2 regions of the Micromonospora sp. NPDC047548 genome follow, and region 1 is predicted to be linked to the other one. Evidence: predicted binding sites of a transcription regulator. Region 1 holds the regulator's gene; the other holds the start of a gene.
What was found. The regulator HrcA, encoded in region 1, represses chaperone genes, less so after heat shock. The targets are predictions, from matches to a motif close to GGTTNGCACNCTCNNNNNGAGNGTGCNAACC.
Positions count from the first base shown of each region.

Region 2: a site for HrcA is predicted at 4,895-4,925, ahead of groL (chaperonin GroEL). Genes of this name have one in related genera too.

Region 1 is NZ_JBEYTI010000020.1:46,622-56,273, reverse strand. It holds gene ABZ807_RS20610 (PhoH family protein) at 1-152, opposite strand, end outside; gene ABZ807_RS20605 (serine hydrolase domain-containing protein) at 370-1,743, opposite strand; gene ABZ807_RS20600 (histidine triad nucleotide-binding protein) at 1,740-2,099, opposite strand; gene ABZ807_RS20595 (SDR family oxidoreductase) at 2,146-2,907, shown strand; gene ABZ807_RS20590 (16S rRNA (uracil(1498)-N(3))-methyltransferase) at 2,959-3,693, opposite strand; gene dnaJ (molecular chaperone DnaJ) at 3,695-4,837, opposite strand; gene hrcA (heat-inducible transcriptional repressor HrcA) at 4,913-5,935, opposite strand; gene ABZ807_RS20575 (DUF4870 domain-containing protein) at 6,150-6,764, shown strand; gene hemW (radical SAM family heme chaperone HemW) at 6,808-8,031, opposite strand; gene ABZ807_RS20565 (enoyl-CoA hydratase-related protein) at 8,051-8,860, shown strand; gene ABZ807_RS20560 (hypothetical protein) at 8,968-9,652, shown strand, end outside.
Region 2 is NZ_JBEYTI010000001.1:170,746-180,397, forward strand. It holds gene ABZ807_RS00790 (GNAT family N-acetyltransferase) at 1-769, shown strand, start outside; gene paaN (phenylacetic acid degradation protein PaaN) at 821-2,494, shown strand; gene ABZ807_RS00800 (GNAT family N-acetyltransferase) at 2,734-3,264, opposite strand; gene ABZ807_RS00805 (cold-shock protein) at 3,487-3,690, shown strand; gene ABZ807_RS00810 (hypothetical protein) at 3,795-4,847, shown strand; gene groL (chaperonin GroEL) at 5,125-6,747, shown strand; gene ABZ807_RS00820 (hypothetical protein) at 6,807-7,049, opposite strand; gene ABZ807_RS00825 (GNAT family N-acetyltransferase) at 7,212-8,132, opposite strand; gene ABZ807_RS00830 (S8 family serine peptidase) at 8,180-9,652, opposite strand, start outside.

The DNA of each region.
Region 1 (9,652 bases):
TTGCCGCGCACGTGCACGTCACTGTCGACCGAGCGTTCGACGAGGCGCAGGATCTCGTCGCCCGCGCCGAGCAGGTTGACCATGATCTTGGAGTCGGGAACCGTGATCCTGGTCTGCACCCGGGGCGGGCCGGGAGGTGGGGTGCCGGTCATGGATTCGGGCCGTCGGGCCCTGTGCCACCTGCTTCCGATCTCGGCGCCGGGCCCTGCTGGCGCGGCGTGCGGACGTTACACCCATCGTATCTGCTCAACACCGGCGGTACCGCGCCCATTTCCGCGGCCCACGGGGGCGGGGGCAGGGCGGGCGATACCTCGCAGCGGCACCGACACGACGCACCCGCACCCCGCCCGCGGGCGGCCGGCGGCCCGGTCAGCCGGCCCGGAAGTCGTACCGGTCGAAGGTCTCCTGGTGGCGGGTGAACCGGTAGGTCGCCCAGTGCATCCGGACCACCGTCCCGTGCTCGTCGCGGGTCAGCCGCAGCAGCTCGCCGACCTCCCGCCCGGCGACCGTCCGGAAGACGTCCGGAGAGTCCGGCAGCGGCACGAAGACCGCCGGGGGCCGGCCCACCGGGTCCTCGGCGCCCCGGGCGCGCAGGGTCCCGTCGTGCCAGCTGAAGACGTACTCGAAACCCTCGCCCCACCAGCGGCCCAGCATCCCGCGCAGCGGCCCGGGCGCGGAGCCGCCCGGCCGCCAGGGCGCGATGTCCGCCGGGTCGTGCTCGGCGGACGCGGCGAGCAGCCGGTGCGGCAGGTCGAAGACCTCCGCCGCCGTGCTGGAGGAGCCGAGCACCGCGCAGCCCATCGCGCCGGCCGTGCCGTCGCCGCCGCGCCGGCCGTAGACCGCGGCCAGGAAGCCCGGCATCGCGCCGTCATGACCGACGTGCACCACCCGGTCCGGGTACGGGACCAGGATCAGGCCGAGCCCGAAGCCCGCCGCCCAGAGCGTCTCGTCGGTGGTGGTGAGCGGCCAGCGCATCTCGTCCAGGGTGGCCGGGGCGAGCACCGCGCCGGCCGGGTCCAGCGCCGCCGGGTCGGCCAGGAACGCCGCCCACCGGGCCATGTCGGTCGCGGTGCTCCACAGCTGGGCGGCCGGGGCGATCGCGCCGAAGTCGGTCGGCGGCTCCGGGTGCGCCTCGTCGGAGTACGCGTCGACCAGGAACCCGGTCGCCGCCTGCGGCCCCGGCGTGACCGAGGTGCCGGCCAGCCCCAGCGGGGTCAGCACCCGCTCACCCAGCACCTCGGCCCAGGAGCCGCCGCGCAGCTCGCCGACCAGCCGGCCGAGCAGCGCCATGCCCAGGTTGGAGTAGTGGTAGCGGCGGCCGGTCGGCAGCACCTGCTCCGCCCGGGCCAGCTCGGCGACCAGCTCGTCCGCGCCAGGAGCGCGCAGCGTGTCCCAGACGTCGCCGTACGGCTCGCGTTGCAGGCCGGCGGTGTGCGACAGCAGCCGGCGTACGGTCAGCTCCCCGTGCGCGGGCAGCGCCAGGTGGCGACCGATCGGGTCGTCCAGGTCGAGCAGTCCGTCGTCGCGGCACTGCAGCACCAGCACCGAGGTGAAGGTCTTGGTCACCGAGCCGATCCGGAAGCGGGTGCCCGGACCGAGGTCGGCGTCGGTGCCAGTCCCGCCGACCTCGCAGGTCCACAGCGGCCGGTCGGCCCGGTGCAGGGCCGCCGAGAGGGCCGGCACCCGGGCCTGGGCCTGCACCCGGCGCACCATCCGGGCCAGCCGGTCGTGTCCAGCGGTCACGCGACGTCCCGGGCCAGCATCGGGCCGAGCGGCGCGCCGCCGAGCAGGTGCGCGTGCACGTGGAAGACCTCCTGGCCGCCGTACGCGCCGGTGTTGAACATCAGCCGGTAGCCGTCGCCGAGCAACCCCTCGTCCTCCGCCACCGCCGCCGCCGTGGCGAGCAGTTCGCCGGCGAGCGTCGGGGCACCCTGCCCGAGCGCGGCCACGTCGGCGTAGTGCTCCTTCGTGATCACCAGCACGTGCACCGGCGCCTTCGGGTCGATGTCGCGGAAGGCGAGGGTGGTGTCGGTCTCCCGGACGATGGTGGCCGGGATCTCCCCGGCGACGATGCGGCAGAACAGGCAGTCGGATCCCATCGGGGCATGGTAGGCCGTGCCGTCCGGCTGGGGCATGATGTGCCGCGTGACTTCACGGGCGGTACTGGTGACGGGGGCCTCGCGCGGCATCGGCCGCGCGGTGGCGCGGGCGTTCGCGGCGAGCGGGGACCGGGTGGCGATCCACCACCGGGACTCGGCGGAGGCGGCCGAGGCGGTCCGCGCCGCACTCCCCGGCGACGGGCACGTCGTGGTCCGCGCCGACCTCACCGACCCCGACGCGGTCCGCGCCATGGTGGACGAGGCTGCGGCGCGGCTCGGCGGCCTGGACGTGCTGGTCAACAACGCCGGGGTGTACGGCGAGCGGGACGCCCCGCACCCGGTCTTCGGCGCCTCCTACGCCGAGTGGCAGCGGCAGTGGCGGCTGGTGCTGGAGACCAACCTGACCGGGGCGGCCAACGTCACCTGGTGCGCCGCCCAGCACATGCGGGACTGCGGTGGCCGGGTGGTGAACGTCTCCTCCCGGGGCGCCTTCCGGGGCGAGCCGGACCAGCCCGCCTACGGCGCCAGCAAGGCCGGCCTGAACGCGCTCGGCCAGTCCCTCGCCGTCGCGCTCGCCCCGTACGGCATCGCGGTCGCCACCGTCGCGCCCGGGTTCGTGGCGACCGACATGACGACCGAGCACCTGGCCGGCGAGCGGGGCGACGCGATCCGGGCGCAGAGCCCCTTCGGCCGGGTGGCCCGCCCGGAGGAGATCGCCGCCGCGGTGTACTGGCTCGCCAGCCCCGAGGCCCAGTGGGCCTCCGGCACCATCGTCGACCTCAACGGCGCGTCGTACCTGCGCACCTGACCGGCGCGCCGACACCGTCGTGGCGGCGTGCCGGCCTGTCGGCGGGACGGCCTACCAGCGGCCGAGGCGGGTGGCCAGCACGCTCAGCGCGGCCACGCCGGCCGTGGACGTACGCAGCACGGACGGGCCGAGCCGGACCGGGCGGGCGCCCGCGTCGGCGAAGGCGGTCAGCTCGACCGGGGCGATGCCGCCCTCGGGGCCGACCACCAGCACGACCTCGCCCGTCCCGGGCAGCTCGACGGTGGTCAGCCGCTCCTCGGCCTCCTCGTGCAGCACGAACGCGGCACCGGCCCCGGTGATCCGCCGGACCACGGTGGCGGTGGACTCGTCCGGGGCGCCGGCCACCACCGGCAGCCACGGCCGGCGGGCCTGCTTGGCCGCCTCCCGGGCGGTCGCCACCCACTTGTCCCGGGCCCGTACGCCCCGGTCGCCGCGCCACTGCGTCACCGAGCGGGACGCCGCCCAGGGCACGATCTCGTCCACCCCGACCTCGGTCATCGCCTGCACGGCCAGCTCGCCCCGGTCCCCCTTGGCGATGCCCTGCACCACCACGATCCGGGGGACGGGCGCGTCGGCGTACCCCCGGGAGGTGACGTCGAGGTCGAGGGTGCCCCGGCCGACGGCGGTGACCACCGCGGCGGCCGTGCCGCCCCGACCGTCGGCGAGGAGCAGTTCCTCGCCGACGCGCAGCCGCTGCACGGTGGCCGCGTGGTGGCCCTCCGGGCCGTCCAGGGTCAGCGTGTCGCCGGTGGGCAGCGCCTCGACCAGGAACAGCGGCGCGGACACGTCAGGCGTGCCCGTTGAAGGCGTCGCGCATCCGGGAGAAGAAGCCGCCCTGCTTGGTCAGCTCGGCGACCTCCTCGCCCCGGGTCTTGGCGAAGTCGCGCAGCATCCGCTCCTGGTCGGCGTCGAGCTTGGCCGGGGTCCGCACGTCGAGGTGGACGTAGAGGTCACCCCGGCCGGTGCCGCGCAGGTGCGGCACGCCCCGGGCGCGCAGCCGCAGCGTGCTGCCCGGCTGGGTGCCGGCCTTGACGTCGACCGTCTCCTCGCTGTCCAGCGTCTTGATGGTCAGCCGGGTGCCGAGGGCGGCGGCGGTCATCGGCACGGTGACCCGGCAGTGCAGGTCGTCGCCCTTGCGGGAGTACACGTCGTGCGGCCGCTCGTGGATCTCCACGTAGAGATCGCCGGCGGTGCCGCCACCCGGGCCCACCTCGCCCTGCTGGGCCAGCCGGATCCGCATGCCGTCCTCGACCCCGGCGGGGATCTTGACGGTCAGCGAGCGGCGGGTGCGCACCCGGCCGTCCCCGGCGCAGGTCGGGCAGGGGTGCGGGATGGTGGTGCCGTACCCCTGGCAGACGGTGCAGGGGCGAGCGGAGACCACCTGGCCGAGGAAGGTGCGCTGCACCGACTGCACCTCGCCCCGGCCGCCGCACGCCTCGCAGGTGGCCAGGTGGGTGCCGGCCGCGGTGCCGGCGCCCGAGCAGGTGGTGCAGAGCACCGCGGTGTCCACGGTGATCGGCGCCTCGACGCCGAACGCGGTCTCGTGCAGGTCCAGCTCCAGCCGCAGGATCGCGTCGGCGCCCGGCCGGGTGCGTGACCGCGGCCCCCGGGCGCCGCCCGCGGCACCGCCGAAGAACGCGTCCATGATGTCCTGGAAACCGACGAACGGGCCCGCCCCGCCGGGACCGCCCGGGCCGGCGCCGCCGCCACCCGGGGCGAGCGGGTCGCCGCCGAGGTCGACGATCTGCCGCTTCCGGTCGTCCGATAGGACCTCGTACGCGGCGTTGATGTCCTTGAACTTCTCCTGTGCCTCCGGGTCCGGATTGACGTCCGGGTGGAACTGCCGCGCCAGCTTGCGATAGGCGCGCTTGATCTCGTCGTCGGAGGCCTCCCGGCTCACGCCGAGAATGCCGTAGTAGTCCCTGGCCACTGCGTTCGGTGTCCTCATGTTCGTCTCGCGTTGCGCGGTCGTCGGCCGGAGCCGGCCACCGGCCCCTGCCCTGGGTCAGTTCTGGGCCAGCAGCTCGCCCACGTAGCGTGCCACGGCCCTCACCGTGGCGATGGTGCCGGGGTAGTCCATCCGGGTGGGTCCGAGCACGCCCAGGCCGCCGACGATGGTCGCGCCCGGGCCGTACCCGGTGCTGACCACCGAGGCGGCCCGCAGGTTGTCGATCTCGTTCTCGTCGCCGATCAGCACCCGGGTGGTGCTCGGCTCGGCCTCGCCGATGAGCTTGAGCAGCACCACCTCCTCCTCGAGCGCCTCGAGGATGGGGCGAAGCGAGCCCTGGAAGTCGAGCAGGCCGCCCCGGGTCAGGTTGGCGGTGCCGGCCAGCGCGATGCGCTCCTCGTGCCGTTCGACCAGCGTCTCCAGCAGCACCGTGGAGAGCGTGGTCATCGCCCCGCGCAGGTGCGGGGCGGACTCGTCGACCAGCGCCTGGACCAGCGGCGGGGTCTCCGACAGCCGGCTGCCGACCAGCTTCTCGTTGACCAGCCGGCGCAGGTCGGTGACGTGGTCGGCGGGGATCGGCGCGGGCAGCTCCACCAGCCGCTGCTCGACCCGGCCGGTGTCGGCGATCATGACCAGCATCAGCCGGGTGGTGGAGATCGGCACCAGCTCCAGGTGGCGTACCGACGAACGGGCCAGGCTGGGGTACTGCACCACGGCGACCTGCCGGGTCAGCTGGGCCAGCAGCCGGACGGTGCGGTGCACCACGTCGTCCAGGTCGACCGCGCCGACCAGAAAGCGCTCGATCGCCCGGCGTTCGGCCGGGCTCAGCGGCTTGACCCGGGAGAGCCGGTCGACGAAGAGGCGGTAGCCACGGTCGGTGGGCACCCGGCCGGCACTGGTGTGCGGCTGCCGGATGTAGCCCTCCTCCTCCAGCACGGCCATGTCGTTGCGCACCGTCGCCGGGGAGACGCCGAGCTGGTGCCGCTCGACCAGGGCCTTGCTGCCGACCGGCTCCTGCGTGGCGACGTAGTCCTCGACGATCGCGCGCAGCACGGCGAGCTTGCGGTCGTCGAGACCCATCTCCACCTCCTGACGCAGGTCGGCCCGGGGCAGCTGGCCCGCCCCGGGCGAGCGCACTGGCACTCGACTGTAGCGAGTGCCAGTCTACGTCGGCGCCCCCGCCAGCGCGATGATCAGCGACAGACCACCGGTGCGGCGACAGGGCCGAACAGCCGGACATCCCGCGCGATGTCGCTCTGGTGCACCCTTGCCACCAGCCCCTACCGTGACATCCATGACTGAACCACCTCGCCCTCCCGGAGCGGGGGACCCCGGCGACCGGCCGGACCCGACCGCCCCCTCCGGCTCGTCGTACGAGCCGCCCACCGCACCACTGTCCGGGGCACCGGCCGCGGGCGGCTATCCCCCGCCCGGCGGCTATCCGCCACCCACCGGTGGCCAACCGCCGTCGGGCGGCTACCCCCCGCCGGGCGGCTACTCCGCGCCGGGCGTCGGCTATCCGACCGCCGGCGGATACGGCGCTCCCGGCGGCGGCTACGCCACCAACGACGACAAGACCTGGTCGCTGATCGCGCACTTCGGCGGCCCGGTCGGCGTGATCGTCGGCGGCAGTCTGCTCGGCTGGGTGGCGCCGCTGATCGCGCTCTCCGCCAAGGGTCAGCAGTCGCCCACCGTGCAGGCGCACGCGACGGCCTCGCTGAACTTCCAGATCACCTGGGCGATCGCCAGCGCCATCGGCTTCGTCCTGGCCATCATCACCTGCGGGATCCTCTTCTTCATCCCGCTGCTGACCGCCCTGGTGCCGATCATCTTCGGCATCATCGGCGGCGTGAAGGCCACCGAGGGTGTGGTCTACCGCTACCCGATGAGCTACGCCTTCAAGAAGTGACCGGTCCCGGCCGGCCCGCGTGGGCCGGCCGGCCCGCGGCAGGTCAGGGCAGCAGGTCCCGTACCACGGCGTCGGCGAGCAGCCGGCCGCGCAGGGTGAGCACGGCGCGGCCGGCCGCGTACTCCGGGCCGGCCAGCAGGCCGTCGGCCAGCGCCCGCTCGGCACCCGCCCGGCCCGCCGGGTCGAGGGCGTCCAGCGGCAGCCCCGAAGCGAGCCGCAGCCGGAGCATGACGTCCTCCATGTGCGCCTCGTCGGCGCTCAGCACCTCCCGGGCCAGGCCGGGTGACTCCCCGGCGGCCAGGCGCTTCGCGTACGCCGTGGGGTGCTTGACGTTCCACCAGCGCACCCCGCCGACGTGGCTGTGCGCCCCCGGGCCGAGGCCCCACCAGTCCGCGCCGGTCCAGTAGAGCAGGTTGTGCCGGCACCGGGCCGCCTCGGAGCGGGCCCAGTTGGAGACCTCGTACCAGGAGAAGCCGGCCGCGCCGAGGGCGGCCTCCGCGGCCAGGTACCGGTCCGCGGCCACGTCGTCCGAGGGGTACGGCAGCTCGCCGCGCCGCATCCGGGCGGCGAGCCGGGTGCCGTCCTCCACGATCAGGGCGTACGCGCTGACGTGGTCCACCCCGGCGGCGACCACCTGGTCGAGTGAGGCGGCGAAGTCCTCCGCGCGCTCCCCCGGCGTGCCGTAGATCAGATCCAGGTTGACGTGGTCGAACCCGGCGTCGCGGGCCTCCAGTGCGGCGGCGGTGGCCCGGCCGGCGCTGTGCTTCCGGTCGAGGATCGCCAGCACCCCGGGCGCGGCGGACTGCATGCCCAGCGAGATCCGGGTGTACCCGGCCGTCCGCAGCGTGCGCAACGACTGCGGGGTGACCGACTCGGGGTTGGCCTCGGTGGTCACCTCGACGTCGGCGGCCAGCCCCCAGGTGCGGTCGATGCCGTCCAGGATGCGGGCCAGGTCGTCGGCGGGGAGCAGGGTGGGCGTGCCGCCGCCGACGAAGACGGTGTCCACCCGCGGCGGCGGGGTGTCGCCGAGGACCCGGGCGGCCAGCGCCAGCTCGGCCAGGACGGTGTCGGCGTACGACTCCCGGTCGGCGCCGCCGCCGAGCTCAGCGGCGGTGTAGGTGTTGAAGTCGCAGTACCCGCAGCGGCTGGCGCAGAACGGCACGTGGACGTACACGCCGAAGCCGCGCGCGCCGACCGCGCTCAGGGCGGTGGCGGGCAGCGACCCGTCGACGGGGACGGTCTCGCCTTCTGGAAGGACGCCGGGCATGGCCACTAGTGTGCCCGGCATGACGTCTCCCGACCGCCTCGTGCGGGTCGCCACGGCCCGTGGGGTGACCACCCTCACCCTGGACAGCCCGCACAACCGCAACGCGCTCTCCACTCCCCTGATGACCGAGCTGCTGGCCGGGATCGCCGCGGCGGTCGCCGACGACGCCGTACGGGTGATCGTGCTGGACCACACCGGGCCGGTCTTCTGCTCGGGCGCGGACCTGAAGGAGACGTCCGCCGCGTACGCCAGCGGGACCGTGCCGGCCGGGATGCTGGGCGACGTGCTGGCAGCGGTCTGGGAGTGCCCGAAGCCGGTGCTGGCGAGGGTGGCCGGGCCGGCCCGGGCCGGCGGGCTGGGCCTGATCGCGGCCGCCGACCTGGCGGTTTGCGCGCAGGAGGCGACGTTCGCCTTCACCGAGGTGCGGATCGGGGTGATTCCCGCGGTCATCTCCGCCACCGTGCTGCCCCGGTTGCACCCGCGCGCGGCGGCCGAGCTGTACCTGACCGGGGACATCTTCGACGGCCGGCGGGCCGCCGAGATCGGCCTGGTGACCGCGGCCGTCCCGGCGGACGGGCTGGACGCGGCGGTGGAGCGCTGGTGCGCCTCGCTGGTACGGGGGGCGCCGCGGGCGCTGACCGGCGCGAAGGAACTGCTGCGCCGCCCGGCCGCCACCGACCTGCGCGGCGAGATCGCCGAGCTGTCCGCCCTCTCCACCGGCTACTTCCTCTCCGAGGAGGGCCGCGAGGGAGTGCTGGCCTTCCGCGAGAAGCGATCTGCTCGATGGGTGGCCGCTCTGGACGGTGGTCCGGCAGAGCAGGCACGGTAGCGCCCACCTCGGGCGGTTTTCTTCCTTTTATCCCGGGAACGTGAACCGGTCGGCCGACCCGGCTCGCGTTTCGGAGACGTACGCTGGTGTGGACCGTGAGACAGGAGGTGCGGGTGCGAACCAGGGCAATAGTGGCAGCCGGTGTCGTGTTCGCGGTCGTCGCCCTTCTCGGGGTCTGGGTCGTCGTCCGCCAGCTCGGTGGACAGCTCCGGCTCCCCGTCGCCAGCCGCACCTGCACCGTCCAGGCCGACGGCACGGTGGTGCTGGACGCCGACCAGATGGCGAACGCGGCGACCATCGCGGCGATCGGCATCCAGCGGCAGATGCCCGAGCGGGCGGTGGTGGTGGCCCTGGCCACCGCGTACCAGGAGTCCGGCCTGCGCAACCTCGCCGGCGGCGACCGGGACTCGGTCGGCCTGTTCCAGCAGCGACCCAGCCAGGGCTGGGGCACCCCGGAGCAGATCCGCGACCAGCGGTACGCGGCGAACCGGTTCTACGCCGCACTGAAGAAGGTGCGCGGCTGGGAGACGATGCGGGTCACCGACGCGGCCCAGGCGGTCCAGCGGTCGGCCTTCCCGACGGCGTACCAGAAGTGGGCGGACGAGTCCGAGGTGCTGACCCGGGCCCTGCTCGGCGAGGCGACCGGCGCCGTGGCCTGCACGGTGGGCCGGACGCCGGCGATGCGGGGCGAGGCCGCCGCGGCCGCGCTGACCCGCGGCCTGACCCTGGACTGGGGCCTGACGGGCACCGGCACGGTCGCCGCACTGACCGGGCTCACCGTGCCCGCCGCCG
Region 2 (9,652 bases), on a different contig from region 1:
CGCCGAGCTGGTGGTGGACCCGGCGCACCGGCGGCGCGGGGTGGGCCGGGCGCTGCACGAGCACGGCCTGCGCCTGCTGCGCGAGGCCGGGCGCAAGCGGGTGGTCGGGTCGACGGTCACCACCCTGCCGGGCGGGCCGGCGCGGGACGGCGCCGGAGCCGCCTTCGCCGCCGCGGTCGGCGCCCACCCGGCCCTCGCCGACGTCCGCCGTCGGCTCGACACCACCGCGCTGGACCGGCCCCGGCTGGCGGCGCTGCTGCTCGAGGCCCGCACGGCCGCTGCCGGCTACCGCACCGTCCGCTGGCGGCAGCGCACCCCGGAGGCGTACGTCGCCGACGTCGCCTATCTGGAGGGGCGGCTGATGACCGACGCCCCGACCGGGGACCTGCAGTGGGAGCAGGAGAAGTTCGACGCCGATCGGATCCGGGGCACCGAGCGGGCGTTCGACGCCCGGGGCGTCCGCGTGTACAACCTCGGCGCGGTGCACGAGGCGTCCGGCGGGATGGTCGCCTGGAGCATGCTCAGCATGGCCGCGAACACCACCTGGCACGCCTGGCAGCAGACCACTATCGTCGACCCCGACCACCGCGGTCACCGGCTCGGCCTGCTCTGCAAGATCGAGAACCTGGGGCACATCCTGACCCACGAGCCGGAGCTGCGCGCGGTCGACACCTACAACGCGGCGGACAACTCCCACATGACCGCGATCAACGAACAGCTCGGCTTCCGCCCGGTGGACGGCTCGACGGACTGGCAGCTGACGATCTGACCTGTGACACGCCCCTACTGATCTGGTGGCTTGCTGTTGCATGATGGCGGCATGACGGAGACCCCGCACCCCCTGTACGACAGGCACGCCGACACCCTCAACCGCGCGCTGACCGCGATCACGGAGCGGGGATACTGGTCCGCCTATCCCGAGTCACCCAGCCCCCGGGTGTACGGCGAGACCGCCGCCGCCGACGGTAAGGCCGCCTTCGAGGCGTACCTGAACGGCGACTTCCCCCTCGACCAGCCCGGCTCGGGCGACCCGGTCGCCACCGAGTCCAGCCCGTTCGGGCTGGAGCTGAACGTGCGCTACCCGCACGCTGGTGCCGACGAACTGGTCGCCGCCGCCTCCGCCGCCCTGCCGGCCTGGCGTGACGCCGGCCCGCAGGCCCGGGTTGGCGTCTGCCTGGAGATCCTCGACCGGCTGCACAAGCACATCTTCGAGCTGGCCAACGCGGTGCAGTTCACCAGCGGCCAGGCGTTCGTGATGGCCTTCCAGGCCGGCGGCGCGCACGCGTTGGACCGCGCGCTGGAGGCGCTCGCCTACGCGTACGCGGAGATGACCCGGCACCCGGGGACGGCCGGCTGGGAGAAGGCGGCCGGCAAGGGCGACCCGCTGCGGATGACCAAGACGTTCCACGTGGTGCCCCGGGGTGTGGCCCTGGTGATCGGCTGCAACACCTTCCCCACCTGGAACTCGTACCCGGGGCTCTTCGCCTCGCTGGTCACCGGCAACCCGGTGGTCGTCAAGCCGCACCCGCGCGCGGTGCTGCCGCTGGCCATCACGGTGAAGTACGCCCGGGAGGTGCTGGCCGAGGCCGGCTTCGACCCCAACCTGGTGCTGCTCGCCCCCGAGGCGCCGGGCGAAAAGCTCGCCTCCACCCTGGCGCTGCACCCGGCCGTCAAGATCGTCGACTTCACCGGCTCCACCGAGTACGGCGACTGGCTGGAGGCGAACGCCCGGCAGGCGGCCGTCTACACCGAGAAGGCCGGCCTCAACACGGTGGTGATCGACTCCACCGACGACTTCGCCGGGCTGTGCCGCAACCTCGGCTTCACGCTGGTCCTCTACAGCGGCCAGATGTGCACCACCTCACAGAACATCCTCATCCCGTCCGGCGGCATCGCCACCGACCAGGGGCACAAGAGCTTCGACGAGGTGGCCGCCGGCATCGCGGGCACGGTCGGCAAGCTCACCGCCGACCCGGCGCGCGGGGTCGAGCTGACCGGCGCCATCGTCAACGAGGGGGTGCTGGAGCGGCTGGACGAGGTCACCAAGGTCGGCGAGCCGGTGCTGGAGTCGCGTACCGTCGAGCACCCGGCGCTGCCCGGCGCGGTGGTGCGGACGCCGGCCATCGTGAAACTCGCCGCCGACGACACCGCCACCTACGGCCGCGAGTGGTTCGGGCCGATCTCGTTCGTCATCGCCACCGACTCCACCGCACACAGCCTGGAGATCCTGCGCGCGACGGTGGGCGAGAAGGGCGCGCTGACCGCCGCCGTCTACTCCACCGACCCCTCGGTGCTGGACGCGGCCGAGGCCGCCGCGGTCGACGTCGGCGTGCACCTGTCCTGCAACCTGACCGGCGGGGTCTTCGTGAACCAGTCGGCCGCGTTCTCGGACTTCCACGGCAGTGGCGCCAACCCGGCCGCCAACGCCGCGCTGACCGACGGCGCGTACGTGGCGAACCGGTTCCGGATCGTGCAGAGCCGGCGGCACGTCTAGGTCTCGGCAGGTCGAGGTCTGGGTTTCCGGGGGAGCCCACCCGCTCCAGGCGGTCAGGCTTGATCCTTCCGCGGGCGGGCTCCCCCGGAAACCCGTGCGGTGTGCGCTGGCGAGCGCCGCTGCCGGGGTCGGGGGTGTGTCTCACCGGGGTGCTGCCCTGCGTGATGGTTCTGATGGTCCGGGGCGGCAGTCCGGGGCGGCAGTCCGGGGTGCTGCCCGGTGTGCTGGCCCTCGGGTGGTCATGCGGGGCGGCGCATCTGGAGCTCGCGCAGGGCCGGGACGGTGGGGTGCGGCACGCGTACCCCGGTGTCGGTGAAGCCCAGCCGGCGGTAGGCGCGGTAGGCGCGCTCGTTGCCGACCACCACCTCCAGCATCAGCTCCGGCCGGCCGCACGCGCGCGACCAGGCGGCCACCCCGTCGATCAGTTCGCCGACCAGGCCGCTGCCCCGCCAGGCCGGGGTCACGTAGACGGCGTAGACGACGGTCAGGCCGGGCTCGTCCGGGGCGGCGATGCCGCCGGCGTGGCCGACCAGCCGGCCGCCGGGGTCGGCGACGAACTGCGCGGTGTGGTCGCCCCGGGAGACGTGGGCGATCCGGGCCGTGTAGTCGGCGTGCGGGCGGGCGGCGGCCTGGGCGACGGTCTCCAGGAACGCCAGCGGCGCGTCCGCGAGCATCTCCAGCCGCAGCGCCCGCATCCGGGCGGCGTCCTCGGGGCGTACCCGGCGGACGGTGGCTCTCCGGGCTTCCGACCGGGCCGGGGTAGCTGTCATGTCCGCATGCATACCGCAGCGACGACCACCGATGGGCGAACGGTCGGCGGAGCGCCGGAATATGCCCGATTTGGGGTCGTGCACGACCGTCACGCCTCGTGTAGCGTGCGATTTCGGTCACCGATTCAGCGGCCCTCACCGATCGCCGAAGCGGTGGTCCTCCGGTGCCGGTCCGCCGGCCTCCGGGGTCGTGGAACGCCGCGCAGAGTGAGGAAGTGCACCGTGGCACAGGGCACCGTGAAGTGGTTCAACGCCGAGAAGGGCTACGGCTTCATCGCCGTCGACGGCGGCCAGGACGTCTTCGTCCACTTCTCCGCCATCGAGATGGACGGCTACAAGGCGCTGGACGACGGCCAGCGGGTGGAGTTCGACATCGCCCAGGGCCAGAAGGGCCCGCAGGCCGAGCGGGTCCGCGTCATCGCCTGAGTCGGGCCCGGTCCCGCTCGCCGGTCGGCCCCCGTGCGGGGCAGCGGCGCGGGCGGGCGCCAGGGAAGATCATGGGCCGATCCCGCCGTCACTGAGGAGGGTCCATGTCCGACCAGTCCCCGTCGGGTCCGCCCGAACCCGGTCCCGTCGGTCCGCCCGCGCCGACCGGCCCGGTCGAGCCCGCCGGTCCGCACCAGGGCTGGGTCTTCCCGCCCACCGGCGGGTTCCCGCCCGGCTCCGGCCCGCACGCCGGCTTCCCTCCGGGCTACCCGCCGTACGGCGGTCACCTCCCGTACGGCTGGCCGGCCGCCGGCGGGTGGGACCCGGCCGACCCGCTGGTGAACCCGCCGTACGCCGGCGTCAACGGCTGGTTCGCCCGGTGCGCCGGGGCGCTGCGCCGCAGCTGGCGCACGTTGCTGCCGGTCATGCTGCTCACCCAGGCCCTCCCCGCCGCGGTGATCTCGATCATCAGCCTCGGGCTGGACCCGACGCCGCGGCTGGAGTCGAGGCCCGCGGACGGTTCGCTGCCCGAGGGCTACCTGGGCGACCTCGTCACGTTCGGGGCCTGGATGCTGGTCGCCAGCCTGCTCCTCCTCGTGGTGCAGAGCGTGGGCTGGGCGGCGGGGACGTGGGTGCTCACCCGGCAGGCGGCCGGTGTCCCGGCCGACCTCGGCGGCGCGCTGCGCTACGGCCTGCGCCGGGCGCCGGGCCTGTACGCCTGGAGCCTGCTGATGGGTGTGATCCTCACGGTCGGTTTCGCCTTCTGCGTGCTGCCCGGCGTCTACCTCGCCTTCGCGCTCGCCCTGGCCGGACCGGTCTATCTCTTCGAGCGGCAGAACCCGATCGGCCGCTCGTTCCGCTTCTTCCACGACCGGCTCGGCATGGTGCTGGGCCGGGTCGCGCTGGTGGCGGTGGCGGTCGTCCTCGGCAGCGTGGTCGGCGCGGTGCTGGAGGTCGTGGGCAAGGCGCCGCTGGGCACCGACCCGTTCGCGGCGCCGGGCTCCACGGTGGGCGCCGTCGCGGTGGTCGTGGTGACCGCCGTGCTGGTCGTCCCGGTCTACCTGGTGCAGCTGGTCGGGCTGGTCGTGACCTACGCCGAGCAGCGGGCCCACGAGGCTCCGGTGAACGTCGCGCGACTGGCGACGGAACTCGGCTGACCGGCCCGATCGTGCTTGCACTCGACAGGGGAGAGTGCTAAACAAGTCATTGGCACTCGCATACCGTGAGTGCCAATGGTCGGGGCGGTAGGGCCACGGCCGCACGGGCGTCTCGATGGCGCCGGGGCGGCACATGGCCGGTCGTCGCGGGCTGTCCGGCCCGGCCGAAGGACGTCGTCGTCGCCAGGTGGCGACGTCCCAAGGTGCGTACACCAGGCGGCCCATCCGGGGCACAAAAACTCGGGTGGCCCGTGAGTGTCCAGGAGGACAACGCCGTATGGCCAAGATGATCGCGTTCGACGAAGAGGCGCGCCGCGGCCTCGAGCGGGGCATGAACCAGCTCGCCGACGCCGTGAAGGTGACGCTCGGCCCCAAGGGCCGCAACGTCGTGCTCGAGAAGAAGTGGGGTGCCCCCACCATCACCAACGATGGTGTGAGCATCGCCAAGGAGATCGAGCTCGAGGACCCCTACGAGAAGATCGGCGCCGAGCTGGTCAAGGAGGTCGCCAAGAAGACCGACGACGTGGCCGGTGACGGCACGACGACGGCGACCGTCCTGGCCCAGGCCCTGGTCCGCGAGGGCCTGCGCAACGTGGCCGCCGGCGCCAACCCGATGGCCCTGAAGCGGGGCATCGAGGCCGCCGTGGCCAGCGTTTCGGAGGAGCTGCTCAAGCTCGCCAAGGACGTGGAGACCAAGGAGCAGATCGCCTCCACCGCCTCCATCTCTGCCGGTGACAACACCGTCGGCGAGATCATCGCCGAGGCGATGGACAAGGTCGGCAAGGAAGGCGTCATCACCGTCGAGGAGAGCAACACCTTCGGCCTGGAGCTCGAGCTCACCGAGGGTATGCGCTTCGACAAGGGCTACGTCTCCGCGTACTTCATGACCGACCCGGAGCGCATGGAGGCCGTCTTCGACGACCCCTACCTCCTGATCGTCAACAGCAAGATCGCGTCCGTGAAGGACCTGCTCCCGATCCTGGAGAAGGTCATGCAGTCGGGCAAGCCGCTGCTGATCATCGCCGAGGACATCGAGGGCGAGGCCCTGGCGACCCTGGTCGTCAACAAGGTCCGGGGCACCTTCAAGTCGGTCGCCGTCAAGGCGCCGGGCTTCGGTGACCGCCGCAAGGCCATGCTGGCCGACATCGCCATCCTCACCGGTGGCCAGGTCATCAGCGAGGAGGTCGGCCTCAAGCTGGACGCCGTCGGCCTCGACATGCTGGGCCGCGCCCGCAAGGTCGTGGTGACCAAGGACGAGACCACCATCGTCGACGGTGCCGGCGACGCCGAGCAGATCCAGGGTCGGGTCAACCAGATCCGGGCCGAGATCGACAAGAGCGACTCTGACTACGACCGCGAGAAGCTGCAGGAGCGGCTGGCCAAGCTGGCCGGCGGCGTTGCGGTGATCAAGGTCGGCGCGGCCACCGAGGTCGAGCTCAAGGAGCGCAAGCACCGCATCGAGGACGCCGTCCGCAACGCGAAGGCCGCCGTCGAGGAGGGCATCGTCCCGGGTGGTGGCGTCGCGCTGGTGCAGGCCGGCAAGTCTGCCTTCGACAAGCTGGACCTGACCGGCGACGAGGCCACCGGTGCGCAGATCGTCAAGATCGCGCTGGACGCCCCGCTGCGGCAGATCGCCGTCAACGCCGGCCTCGAGGGTGGCGTGGTCGTCGAGCGCGTCCGCAACATCGAGGCGGGTCACGGCCTCAACGCCGCGACCGGCGAGTACGTGGACCTGCTGGCCGCCGGCATCATCGACCCGGCCAAGGTGACCCGGTCGGCGCTGCAGAACGCCGCCTCGATCGCGGCGCTCTTCCTCACCACCGAGGCCGTCGTGGCGGACAAGCCGGAGAAGACCCCGGCCGCCCCGGCTGGTCCGGGTGGCGGGGACATGGACTTCTGAGTCCAGCTCCGAACGCCGAAAGGGGCGGGCCGCGCGAGCGGTCCGCCCCTTTCCGTCGGTCAGGGCAGGGTGTGCTGGTTACGCCGCTTCTGCGCCCGGTCGTACGGCGGGCGGACGGCGACCGGCTCGTCCACCACGGTCACCGGGTCGTCGGCCTCCGACTCGTCGACCCCGGCCATCTCGACGAGCTGCTCGGCGTCGCCGTAGTCCCGCCGGTCGAACGGCACTCCGATGGGCGGGTCACCGACCGGTGTCCAGGTGTGGGGCACCGCGTCGTCGGTCTGTTCGTTGTCCGTGGTCATGGCCGCCTCCTCTACCAAAACGGTAGGGGGCGTCGATCACTCACGTGGGCGAATGGCATTATCAGGGTCTATATCCTATTCGCCCGGTTGTCGATCCGTCCCGGGTCCGGCAGCGTCCGGCAGGATCGTCAGAGCGTCCGGCGGTGCCGGTCAGAGCGGGCCTCAGAGCGTCCGGCGGTACAGGAAGAAGACCCGCTCGATCCGCGCGCCCGCGCTGCCGGCGTAGAACGGCACCGGCCCCACCCAGCCGATCTGCGCCGCCGGGATCCCGGCCTCGTGCTGGTCGCGCAGGCAGCGGCGCAGCAGCACCCCGCCGATGCCCGAACCCTCCGCCGCCGGCGCGGTGCCCATCGGGCCGAACCAGCTCGGCCGGGACGAACCCCAGGCCGCGAAGCCGATGATCTCCCCGGCCCGCTCCGCGAGGTGGCAGCCCGCGCCGTCGCGGCCGACCGAGCCGGCCAGCTCGCCGTCCCAGGCGCCGCCGAAGGTGGACCGGGCGAAGCCGGCCAGCGCCGGCAGGTCCGCCGGCTCCGCCCGGCGTATTGACACGCCCTGGCTGGCCAGCCGGGCCTCCGCCGGCTCCGTCGTGCGCAGCGCCGGTGATCCGTCGTACGACAGGTCGGCGGTCATGTTCCACCCGGTCCGGTCCTGCCGGTAGCCGAGCGCCAGCGCCAGGCAGACCGCCGGGGTGTACCGCACGTCGATGCCCGGCCAGGCGTAGTACGGCGGGTTCCCGGCCAGCAGCAGCTCGGCCGCGCCGAGACCGGCGAGTCGCCGTTCCGCCTCGGCGACCAGGGCCCGGCCGACACCCCGGCGACGCCGCTGCGGCGCGACCGCGATCAGGTCGACGTGCCCGAGCCGCGGGTCCGCCGCCGAAACCGATCCGATCAGCACCCCGACCAGTTCGTCCCCCGCGTACGCCCCGAGCGGCAGCACCGTCCGGTCCGCCGCCGCCCGGGGCCAGAGGGCGGTCACCACGGACTCCGCCTCGGCGGCGTCCTCGGGCAGGTCGAGCGCGCGGCCGCAGAACGCGACCACGGCGGGAACCCGGTCGGCGGGCAGATCGGCGAGGATGAACTCCATGGTGGCCGACCCTAGATCAACCACCACGGGTCGGCGCAAGACCCCGCTCAGCCGGCCCGGGCCGCCCGCACCGCCGCGTACGCGTCGACGATGCCGGCGCCGTCGATGCGCTCCTCCGCGCCGCAGGTGTCCTGCGGAGCATGCGAGGGGTAGTTCGTCGAAGCCGGCTTCGCCGTCTCCCGCAGGATCCGCCGCGTGCGCTCCAGGTCGCCGACGAGCGCCGGGTTCGCCGACCACATCAGCGCCACCACGCCCGCCACCTGCGGCGTCGCCATCGAGGTCCCGTCCAGGGTGGCGTAGCCGCCGCCGGGCATCGCGGAGAGCACGCCCGCGCCCGGGGCGACCAGGTCCGGTTTGGCGGCTCCGCCGGGGGCCGGGCCACGGCTCGAGAACCGGGTGACCAGCCTCCTGTTGTCCACCGCGCCGACGGTCACCACGTCCGGGTACGGCGCGGGCGGGTCGGCGATCGAGCCGCAGTACGGGCCGGTGTTGCCGGCGGCAGCCACCACGAGGATGCCGGCGGCGGCCAGCGCCCCGGTGGCGGGGCGCAGCACCCCGACGTCACAGCCCTCGATCGGTGGGCAGCCCCAGGAGTTGGTCAGCACGTCCGGTGCCCGCGCCGGCCGGCCGTCGGTGAAAGGGTCGCCGCCGGGCGGGAAGGGGGCCAGCATGAACTGGAGACAGTCCAGGTAGCGCGCGGGGCTGCCGAGGTTGCGGGCGAGGTTGACGCAGCCCACCCAGCGCGCGTCCGGGGCCACCCCGACGCCGTCCCGACCCACCGCGCTGCCCACCGTGTGGGTGCCGTGCCCGTTGGCGTCGTTCGGGGTGCGGGTGTGGTCCCACGGGTCGTACCAGGAGTCGTCGCCGCCCCGGAAGCCGTCGGCGAGCGCCGGGTGGTGGCCGTCCACGCCCGAGTCCGAGCTGCCGACCACCACCCCCGAACCGGTCACTCCCAGCTCCGACCAGACCCGGTCGGCGCCGATCATCCGGATGTTCCAGGCCGGACCGGCGGGCGCCGGCGCGTCCCCGTGGGTGGTCGGCGCGGAAGCGGGCAGCGGGCGTACCCGCTGGCTGACCAGCACCCGGGACACCTCGGGGCGGCCGGAGAGCCAGGCCCGCACCGCCGGGCCGCCGTCGGTCTCGATCGCGTTGACCAGGTAGTAGGGGGTCGGGCGCAGGCGCAACCGGGTCAGCTCCCGGCGCAGGTCGCCCTGGGTCCGCTCGGCGGTGGCGACCAGCCGGCGGTATACCTCGACGGCGCGCGCGTCACGACCGGCCCGGCCCGGCGTACCGGCCGGGATGCCGGCGAGGTCGGCCTGCTCGCGTAGCACCACCAGCAGCCGGTCGCCGTGCAGCCCGGGCTGTCCGGGGACCACGTCGACCACCCCGACCGCGACCAGCAGTACGCCGGCGACCAGCGCGGCCACCCGCCGGCTCGGCGTGACCCCCCGGGGTCGGGCGAGCAGGACGCCGTACCCGACGGCGAGCAGTACCGCGACGGCGAGCCCGGCGACCGCGGC